Regions from separate parts of the Kocuria sp. CNJ-770 genome, predicted to be linked through region 2. Evidence: riboswitches for the same ligand, from Rfam matches in the RefSeq annotation. Region 2 holds a riboswitch; each other region holds the start of a gene.

Region 1 (3,234 bases), on a different contig from region 2:
GGCATTTCGGGCGGGTCGTGCGTGCAGCGCAGCATCCTCGCGGACCAGGTGTACAAGGAGATCCTCGCGCGCCTCATGGACGGGGAGCTGAAGTCCGGGGATCCCGTCAGCATCGACGGCACGGCGCGGGAGCTGGGCGTTTCCCCCACGCCGGTTCGGGAGGCTCTGGCGCGGTTGGAATCAACGGGTCTGGTCGTTCGGGCCGCGTTGCGCGGTTACCGCGTGGCGCCCCTACTGACCCACGAGGAGCTGCTGGACCTCATGGACGCGCGGTTGCTCATCGAGCCGTACAACGCCGAACTGGCCTGCGGCCGCGCGGACCCGCCGTTCCTGGAGGCCCTCGAGCGTTCCATCGAGGACCACCGCGACGCCCCGAACGGGCCCCACTTCTCCGACTACCGCTCCTACTGGGAGGCGGACGAGCGCTTCCACCGGCTCATCGCGGAGCAGGCGGGGAACAAGTTCGTCCTGAGGGCCTACGAGTCCCTCGGCGGGCACGTGCACCGGTTTCGGCTCTTCGGCGGATTGGGGGTCCAGGACGCCCGGAGCGCCACCGAGGAGCACACGCAGATCCTGCAGGCGCTGCGCCGAGGTGATGCCGGGGCAGCCCGGATTGCGATGGCCGGGCACATCTGCGGCGTACGGGAGCGTGCGATGGACGAATACGAGCGCACTGATCGGAATGCCCGGAATGCCACTGCCCGATACGTGCGGCGACATGGGACTGCACGACAAGCAGGCCCGGCACAGGGATTGCCGTCCTAGAGCAACGCTTCTTGGGGGATCGGGTGTGCGGTTCCCATCGGGAGAGGAACCGCACACCCGGTTCACAAGCGTGGAGTCAGCGCACCCGGATGTAGACCGGACCCGAGCCGACGTGGACGGTCTGGATGACCGTCTGGTAGCCGTTCCAGCCGCCGTGGACGGCCTTGCCGCCGCCGATGTACACGGCGATGTGGGCGAAGCCCATGCCGCCGTTGGCGTAGTAGACCAGGTCACCGGGCTGGGCCTGGGCGGCGGAGACCCGGTGGCCGAGATTCAGGTAGGAGACCGGCCACCCGTGGTGGTTGATCCCGGCCGCACGCAGGGACTTGGTGACCAGGGAGGTGCAGTCCTGACCCACGCCGAGCTGGCTCTTGGCCGCGGCGGCGATGGTCGCGGCCTTGCCGGACTGGGACTGGATGCTGAGGAGCTGCTGGGGGGCTGCGACCGGGGCGGCCTGGGCCGGGGCCACGCTGCCGAGCGCCATGGCGCCGGCGGCGACCGCCAGGGTCGCGGTGCGCCCCAGGGGGAACGAGCGCTGGGCGCGGTGGCGGGGCGTGCGGGAGTGGAAGATGGGCATGAGTGATGTCCTCCCTCTTGCCTGCGAGGTGAGCTGTCGGATGCGGGTGGGAGACACCCGGTCGCAGGGTGGAGGCCCTGGCGACTTAACCCCTAGGTCCCGGGGGAGGGACCGTTCGTGGTTCCCCCGCTTCTGCCGAGCGATGTGTTCAGGGGGCCCCGGGCACCGGCAGAATTCGGCGATGTGCACGGGGGTGTCGATCAGTGGGGGGATCGGCACGGAGAGAACACTAATCGAAAAGTAACGAGAAAGTCTCGTTTTGATCACGGGCGTGTCTCAGAATCTGCTGCAATCCGGCCGTGGGCCTTCGCGCTCGCGCGAAGCTGCTTGGGGAGGGGGGCGGCGGGGATCCTCTGGTCGGTGCATCTCAAGACAAAAGTGGGCTTGACCTGGGGCTCTGTTCCACTCGTGTTCGCCGGCGAGTCCGCCTCTGCTCTGGGGCGGGGCGTCCGGGGGTGACACGCACGTTATGGCGCGAGAAACCGCGGGGAATGCTTCACGGAGCATTAAGCAGCCGACGTGGGCGGCTCCTTGGTGGGGGCGGAAAAGGCGATCTCTTAGTGGGTCCCAGGGTCCAAACGGGAATTCGCTAAAAGAAATTACTGCGTTTGTCATGACCGCCCGGTGTGGGTCGGTTTTCTTCGCGGACCCTTCCGGCGTGCCTGCCCTACATCCCGCCCTTGTCGACCTCGGCGGCATCGAGCAGGTCGTCCAGGACCCGGTCGAGGCGGGCCACGAGGGACAGGTGCCCCTCGTGCTCCAGCAGGTGCGCCCGGGCGCCCGGCACGTGCGCGGCGAGCCACTCCCCGTGGGATACCGGGACGGTGCGGTCCTCCCGGCCGTGCCAGATCCGCGTCGGCACGGCGATCTCCTCCACGGCGAAGCCCCACGGACGGTCCACCGCCAGGTCGTCGTCGCGCCAGCCCACGATGCCCTGGCGCAGGGAGTGCTCGGCCGCGCCCATGACGTAGTCGGCGAAGTCCCCGGTCATCACCGCCCGGTCCACCGGCGGGAGCATAGCGCGCAGCAGTTCGACGACGTCGCCATCCGGCGCCGAGGCGGCCGCGGTCATGGCCTGCACCTGTTCCTCGAGGTAGGCCTCGAGCGCCCGGCGACCCTGCCGGGCGGCGGTGAACTCGGCCGCGCTGTCCTCGTCCATCCCGGCGACCGGGTCCAGTCCCTCGGCGCGCGGCGGAGCACAGCCGGCCAGGGAGCTGACCGTGCGGCAGCGGCCGGGCAGCAGCGCGCCGCAGGCCAGGGCGCGCGGGCCGCCGCTGGACCAGCCCAAAGTGAGGAACTCCTCCGCACCCAGCTCGTCCAGGACGCACCGGATGTCGGCCACGGCGTCGGCCACCGTGCCGGGGGCCGTATGCTCCGGGAGCGGGTCCGAGGTGCCGTAGCCGGGGCGCGAGACGGTGAGCACTTGCAGCCCGCGCTCCGTAGCCGCGCGCTCGAGCGGCCCGAACGGGACCGCGGCGCCGGGGGCGCCGTGGTGGAAAATCACCGGCAGGCCGCCGGGCGGGCCGGTGAGCCGGAACTCCAGGCGGCGCCCTCCGGCGCGGCGACGCTGCGGTTGCCCTGATTCTCCGTGTGCGCGCTCATGCCGTCCCCGCTCTCCGGTGGCCGCTGCTGGGCTGCTGTGGCGCCTGGTGGCCTACACGCTAGGGCTCGGCAGTGTCCGCGACCAGGGCGGCGGGGGCATGTGACGGGCCGGCACCGGGCGCGACGGCAGCGCGGCCCATCCGGCGGGGGTGTCCTGCTCCAGCGCTCGGCCGAGCTCGTCACGTCAACCGGTTGTGCCACCAGCAGCGTCGTCGTGAATCAGCGCTCCGCACGATGTCGCCGCTGTCCGGTCCGGCGGTTCCTCCGCATCCGGCCTACGACAGCGGGGC
Region 2 (3,234 bases):
GCGGCCGCCGTGCGACGGCCAGGGAACTGGATGGAACGCATGATGATGTCTCTCTTCCGCAATGAAGGAGCTCGACCCCGAGGTGCCGGCTCGGTCATCAGCCCCGTACCCTGCGCGTGAACAAACCGCGCGGGCAGAGCTGTACTGAACAAGGGGCGGGGGGAAGAGGGAACCCGCATCCGGGCACGCCCGATCAGCCCATCAGGCTCCTCTTTCACCGACGGAGGCCGGTCATCGGCGTCCGTGGGTCAGCGCGAGTCTGGGCTCAGCCCAGGGAGGCGACCAGTGCCGCACAGGCGGCCTCGCAGCGACGGCAGGCCTCAGCACAGATCCGGCAGTGCTCGTGCATGTCCGCGTGCTGCTCGCACTCATCAGCACACGCCTTGCACGCCATCTGGCAGACCCGGATCGCGTCCAAGGTGATGTTCGCGTCGTAGCCGGTGTGCCGGGAGAGCACCCGCCCGGTGGCCTCGCACAGGTCCGCGCAGTCGAGATTGGTGCGGATGCACTTGGTCAGCTCGGCGACCATGTCCTCGGACAGGCAGGCATCGGCACAAGCGGTGCAGGTCTGGGCGCACTCGAAGCAGGCCTCGATACAGGCCGCCAGCTTGCCCTGGTCCACTCCCCCGAGGTCCTTCGGGTAGGTCTCCAGCATCGCGCTCACGTGATGGGTCATGGCTTGCTCCTTCGTCGGTTCGGTCGAGGAGACGAACCGGCCGGAGCCAGCCCGCCATGTCATCGACAGTAAACTGCCGATTCTGTGTGACGCGACCCGAAAGCTTGAAGATTTGATGAAGATCAACGCCTCAAGAATCCGCGATCCCGCCTCACTACCTGGCCTCTACATCGGTGCAGCGGGCTGAATATGGAGATTTCATGAAGAAACCCTGCCCTAAGGCCTCGGAAGGGCACTTCCGAAGCCCTCCCAAACTGTGAGCCACCTTGAAAATCCTCCCCAACAATCTTGGTGCTGGCCCGGCCCGCGCTGAAGACTGCGCATGGTTGCAGAGCCCTGTCGCTGTCGGCTGCGTCCAGCGAAACGCGCGCCACCATGCCATGTGTCCTAGTCAGAGCGCTTTGAAAGACCGGTATGAGCTACGCGACGGGTCCTGCTGCGTGACGGTTTCACTTCCTCGGGGCGTATTTTTCCGAGGCCGGAATCACAGCTTCCCGCTCCCGACCGAGGAGAGAATCCAGGCCGTGACCTAAACGTGACACTTTCGTTATGGATGGGCTACTGTCCACTGCGTGCCGATGACTGATCCGGTCGGCGCCCTCGTGCACATCGCCGAATTCTGCCGGTGCTCGAGGTTCCTGAAGAGATATCGCTTGGCAGAAGCGGGGGAACCATTTTCGGTCCCGGTGATCCGGGGCCTTGGGGTTAAGCCGGCAGAGCGCGTGCGCTCTGCCGGCCGGGTGTCTCCCACCCGCATCCGACAGCTCACCTCGTAGGCAAAGGGAGGAACTCACCCATGACTGTTTTCAAGCGCCACGCTGCCCGCCACCGTGCCGAGACCACCTCTCACGCCGTGCGCAACACCACGATCGCTGCCACCGCCGGTGCGGTGCTCATCGGCTCCATCGCCCCGGCCCAGGCCTACGCCGAGGTCCCCGCAGAGACCGCCCCCGCCTACGCGACCCCCGCGTCCGCACTGACGACTTACACCTCGGCGGCCTCCCAGCCCGCGGCCGCCCCGCAGACCGTCTCCACCGCCTCTTCCCAGGCCCCGGCCGCGCCCGAGCAGGCTACATCGGCCGTGGCGGTGTCCACCCAATCGGCGGACATCACCGAAATTACCGGCGCCTCCGGGATCGTGGGCACAGCGATGCAGGGAGCCGGCACCGGTTACGTCTGGGGCGGCACGGACTTCGGCGCCTGGGACTGCTCCGGCTTCACCCAGTGGGTCTACGCCCAGCAGGGCATCGACCTCCCCCGCACTAGCCAGCAGCAGTGGGCGGCCGGCACCCTGACCACCGACCCGCAGCCTGGCGACCTCGTCGTCCAGAACGGCGGGGCCCACATCGGGATCTACCTTGGTGGCGGCAAGATGATCTCCGCGCTGAATCCCACCCAGGGCACCTTCGTGCACAGCGTGAATGCCATGCCGACGGTCGGCTACGTCACCTTCCGCTGAGCCAACCCTCCGTCCGCCACGAATGCCGCTCGTGGCGGGCGGCGGGTGTGCCCCCCCACCTGATCAGCATCCAGGATCGGTCGGTCAGAACCGGAGATGCCTGCACCCATCCACCGCCGGGGAACACCCCGATCTGGCCGCCTGATGGGCCCGCTCTTGAAGGTTCAGTGAAGATCTACCGCCCAGCCCTCCCAGCCCGGCGAAGCCAGCTGCGGCGGGGCTACCGTGGATGGATCGGTCCGCCTCGACCCGAGGCTGAACAGAGCAAACACCACGATGTGCAGGTCCAGTACGGGCTGCTGCGAAAGAGAGATTCGTCATGACGTCGACGTTCAAGCACCTGGCCGCCGGGACGGCCCTGGCGCTGGCCCTCAGCGGTGCCGGGGCGACCGCGGCGGTCGCGTCCCCGACGCACCAGCCTGCCTCCGCCTCCGCACAGACGGGCGCTGAGCGGCACATGAACCACGACCGCCACTTCGCCGTGATGATGGTCCCCCACCACCAAGGTGCCACCGACATGGCCGAGCTGGCCCTGCAGAAGTCCGAGCGTCCCGAAATCCGTGACCTGGCGGAGAAGATCATCGAGGCCCAGACCGAGGAGATCCAGCAACTGGAAGCAGCGGCCCAGCGGCTGGCCGCCGAGAACACCCCGGGACACCACCACCATGGACACGGCCACCACCACGGCCACGGGCACCACGTCCACGGCCATGGCCATGGCGGCCATGGCCAGAGCATGAATGCCGACATGCAGGGCGCCATGATGGGCGAGATGGACGGCATGGACGGCATGGACGGCATGAGCCTCGAAGAGCTGGCGAAACGGTCCGGGGATGAGTTCGACAAGGCCTTCCTCGAAGAGATGATCGCCCACCACCAGATGGCTCTCGAGATGGCCGAGATGGAGCTGCAGATGGGCACCGACCCCGAGTTGCGAGCCATGGCGGAGAAGATGATCGAGGACCAGCAGGCGGAGATCGAGCTCATGCAGGGCTGGTTGGAGGAGTGGTTCGCGGCCTGATCCAGGACCACGAGCTGGGCCGTCATCGACTGGAACGGGCCGACACCGGGATGTCATGGTCCCCGTCGACCCGTTCCA
Region 3 (3,234 bases), on a different contig from region 2:
GGGGCGGCCACCCCGGTGGAGGTCTCGTTCTGGGGCCAGGCGTAGACGTCCACGCCGTCCTCCGCCCGCGGCTCCGGACGGGTGCCGGGCAGGGCCTCCACCACGGAGGAGGCCTCCAGGAACGGCGCGGCGTCCGTGGCCTGGGCGAACTTGGCGCCGAACTCGCCGAACACCAGGTGCTGGGCCTTGGCCTCGACCAGCCCGAAGACGGCGGCGTCCCAGAAGGCGGTGGCCCCGCCGAGGCCGAGCAGGACCTCGTGGCCCTCGGGCAGACGGAGGAACTGCGCCAGGCCCTCGCGCACCGAGCCCACGAGCCGCCGGACCGGGGCCTGCCGGTGGGAGGTCCCGAGCAGCCCGGCCCCGGCCCGGGCGACGGCGTCGACCTGCTCCGGGCGGACCTTGGAGGGCCCGGCGCCGAACCGGCCGTCGGCCGGGAGCAGGTGCTGGGGGATGGTGACGTGTGCGGACAACGGGTGCTCCCTCATGACGGACGTGCGGCGGGCGGCGGGCGCGGCGGTGGTGGTGCAGGGGCGTGCACGGCCGGGCCCCGGCCCATTCTGCCCCACCCGGACCCGGGCCCCGCCGCGGCCCGGTCCCCTCCGCGGCAGGGGACCGCGGACTAAGCTCGTGCGGGAAGACCGGACCGGGCGGGATCCCCGGGGACGGACGGCCGGACGAAGGATGACTGAGGCATGAGCGATCTGATCGACACCACGGAGATGTACCTGCGGACCGTGCTCGAGCTCGAGGAGGAGGGCATCACGCCCATGCGGGCGCGCATCGTCGAGCGCCTCGACCACTCCGGGCCCACCGTCTCGCAGACGGTGTCCCGGATGGAGCGCGACGGACTGCTGACGGTGGGGGCCGACCGCTCCCTGGTGCTCACCGAGCTGGGCCGCGAACGCGCGGTGCAGGTGATGCGCAAGCACCGTCTGGCGGAGCGGCTGCTGGCCGACGTCATCGGACTGGACCTGGCCCAGGTCCACGACGAGGCGTGCCGCTGGGAGCACGTGATGAGCGAGCAGGTCGAACGGCGGCTGGTGGACCTGCTGCACAGCCCCCGATACTCCCCGTACGGCACGCCGATCCCGGGCCTGGCCGCACTGGGCGTCGGGGACAGCCCCTCGGCGGCGGGGCACCCCTCCCTGCTGGAGGCCGCCCGCGCGGATCCGGAGGCGACGCACACCGTGGCGCTGCTGCCGGAGGTGGTGCAGGCCGACGCCGCGCTGCTGGGCGTGCTGAGCGACGTCGGCGTGCTCACCGGGGCCGTCGTCCGGGCCCGCGTGGAGGGCCAGCGGGTGCGGATCGAGGTCGCCGAGACCGGCCGGTCCGCGGAGATCGACCTGCGCACGGCCGGGGCCATCCGGGTCCTCGCCGTCTGAGCGCCCGTCGGGTCGTGCCCGGCCCGGGGGCAGGTCACGGGACAGGTCACGGGGCCCTGCGCGAGACCCGGCCACCCTTGTGGGGACGTTCACAAGGCACTTTCGGCCAGTTCGGCCGGACCGTGCCCCGCCGGCGGCGAATGCCCTGGTGAGCCGCGGGTTCAGGGGTGCCCGGACCCTCGCTCCACCGTGCGCCGCCGGATCGCACTGATAGTCCGGAGCGACATAATCCACAGGTTTTCGTCCGGCCCGAGATGCAATTCCGTGATCGGCCGTGATCAAAACGTGACACTTCCGTAACCGGTCATGTATTGTTCAACCCGTGCTGATCACTGGTCGGATCGGCATCCTCGTGCACATCGCCGAATTCTGCCGGTGCCCGGGGCCCATGCACAGAAACTGCTTGGCAGAAGCGGGGGAACCATTTCCGGTCCCGGTGATCCGGGGCCTTGGGGTTAAGTCGCCGGAGCGCATGCGCTCCGCGGCCGGGTGTCTCCCACCCGAATCCGACAGCTCACCTCGTAGGCAAAGGGAGGAACACACCCATGGCTATTTTCAAGCAGAGCACCGCCCGCCACCGCGCCGAGACCACCTCGAACGCCGTGCGCAACACCACGATCGCCGCCGCCGCCGGCGCCGCGATCGTCGGCTCCATCGCCCCGGCCCAGGCCTACGCCGAGATCCCCGCGGCCTCCGGTGCCGCCTACTCGGCCCCGGCTCCGGCCGCCGCCTCGCTGGCCTCCTACACCTACCAGGCCCCGGCCCCCGCCGCCTACCAGGCCCCGCTTGCCGCGCAGCCCGCCGCCCCGGCCTACCAGGCCCCGGCCCCCGCCGCGCAGCCGGCGGTCTCCACCGCGAGCGTGACCCCGCAGGCCAACGCCACGACCGAGATCACCGCGGCCGCCGGCGGCATCGTGGGCACTGCCCAGCAGGGCATCGGCTCCGGCTACGTCTACGGCGGCACCGCCTTCGGCGCCTGGGACTGCTCCGGCTTCACCCAGTGGGTCTTCGCCCAGAACGGCATCGACCTGCCCCGCACCACCTGGGCCCAGTTCGCCGCCGGCACCCCCGTGTCCAACCCGCAGCCCGGCGACCTCGTCTCCCAGAACGGTGGGGGCCACGTGGGCATCTACATCGGCGGCGGCAAGATGATCTCGGCGCTGAACCCCTCGCAGGGCACGCAGATCCACTCCGTCAACGCCATGCAGCTCGACGGCTACTACCGGATCGGCTGATCCGGCTCGTCTCCCGCGGAGACCCCAGGGTCCCCGCGGGAGGCACCCGGTCCCTCCCGGACCACCCGGACCCGCACTCCCGGGTCCCCCCCCCGCACATCCGTCCTCTCCGACGCCGTGCGCCCCGTCCGCCTTCGGACGCCCTCCTCCGTTCCCCCCGCCGTGCGCGGCCCTCCGCATCCGGACGGCCGCGCTGCCGGAGATCGATCACCCCGCGCGCCTGCGCGCGGGGTGATCCGTGCTGTCACCGCAGTCTCCCGGCAGGTTCGCCCGGCCCTCCAGAAAGCCTGCTGAAACCCCCATGACTCGTGACCTGAACTCCTCGACCGGCGTCACCTCCCTCCTGACCGGCCGGGCCCGCACCGTGGCCGCCGTCGCCGCCCTCTCCGGCCTGGCGCTGGCCACCACCGTCTCCGCGCACGAGGCCCCGGCCCAGGAGGCCGCCGCCGACGCCCCGCTGTCCGCCGTGGCCGCGGCGACCCCGTCCGCCGCCCCCACCGTCTCCCTCGCGCCGGTCGCCCACGTGACGAAGGCCCAGGACGAGTCCGAGAAGAAGCAGGCCGAGAAGAACGAGAAGAAGGCGGCCGAGAAGAAGGCGGAGCCCGAGGCCCGCGAGA

The links. A riboswitch is a leader RNA that binds a small molecule or an ion and turns the genes downstream of it on or off. The one in region 2 is predicted to bind cyclic di-AMP.
Region 1: another riboswitch for cyclic di-AMP. It lies ahead of BJF77_RS04890 (NlpC/P60 family protein); the one in region 2 lies ahead of BJF77_RS20860 (C40 family peptidase).
Region 3: another riboswitch for cyclic di-AMP. It lies ahead of BJF77_RS07570 (C40 family peptidase); the one in region 2 lies ahead of BJF77_RS20860 (C40 family peptidase).

What each region holds. Positions count from the first base shown of each region.
Region 1 covers NZ_MKJW01000078.1:94,627-97,860, forward strand. The annotation lists gene BJF77_RS04885 (GntR family transcriptional regulator) at 1-765, shown strand, start outside; gene BJF77_RS04890 (NlpC/P60 family protein) at 842-1,342, opposite strand; cyclic di-AMP (ydaO/yuaA leader) riboswitch at 1,348-1,533, opposite strand; gene BJF77_RS04895 (alpha/beta fold hydrolase) at 2,010-2,846, opposite strand; gene BJF77_RS04900 (TIGR03084 family metal-binding protein) at 3,220-3,234, opposite strand, start outside.
Region 2 covers NZ_MKJW01000116.1:10,772-14,005, reverse strand. The annotation lists gene BJF77_RS13995 (DUF305 domain-containing protein) at 1-41, opposite strand, end outside; gene BJF77_RS13990 (four-helix bundle copper-binding protein) at 266-676, opposite strand; cyclic di-AMP (ydaO/yuaA leader) riboswitch at 1,277-1,467, shown strand; gene BJF77_RS20860 (C40 family peptidase) at 1,473-2,135, shown strand; gene BJF77_RS13980 (DUF305 domain-containing protein) at 2,455-3,156, shown strand.
Region 3 covers NZ_MKJW01000086.1:43,828-47,061, forward strand. The annotation lists partial or broken gene serC (phosphoserine transaminase) at 1-485, opposite strand, end outside; gene BJF77_RS07565 (metal-dependent transcriptional regulator) at 693-1,382, shown strand; cyclic di-AMP (ydaO/yuaA leader) riboswitch at 1,733-1,922, shown strand; gene BJF77_RS07570 (C40 family peptidase) at 1,928-2,617, shown strand; gene BJF77_RS07575 (hypothetical protein) at 2,919-3,234, shown strand, end outside.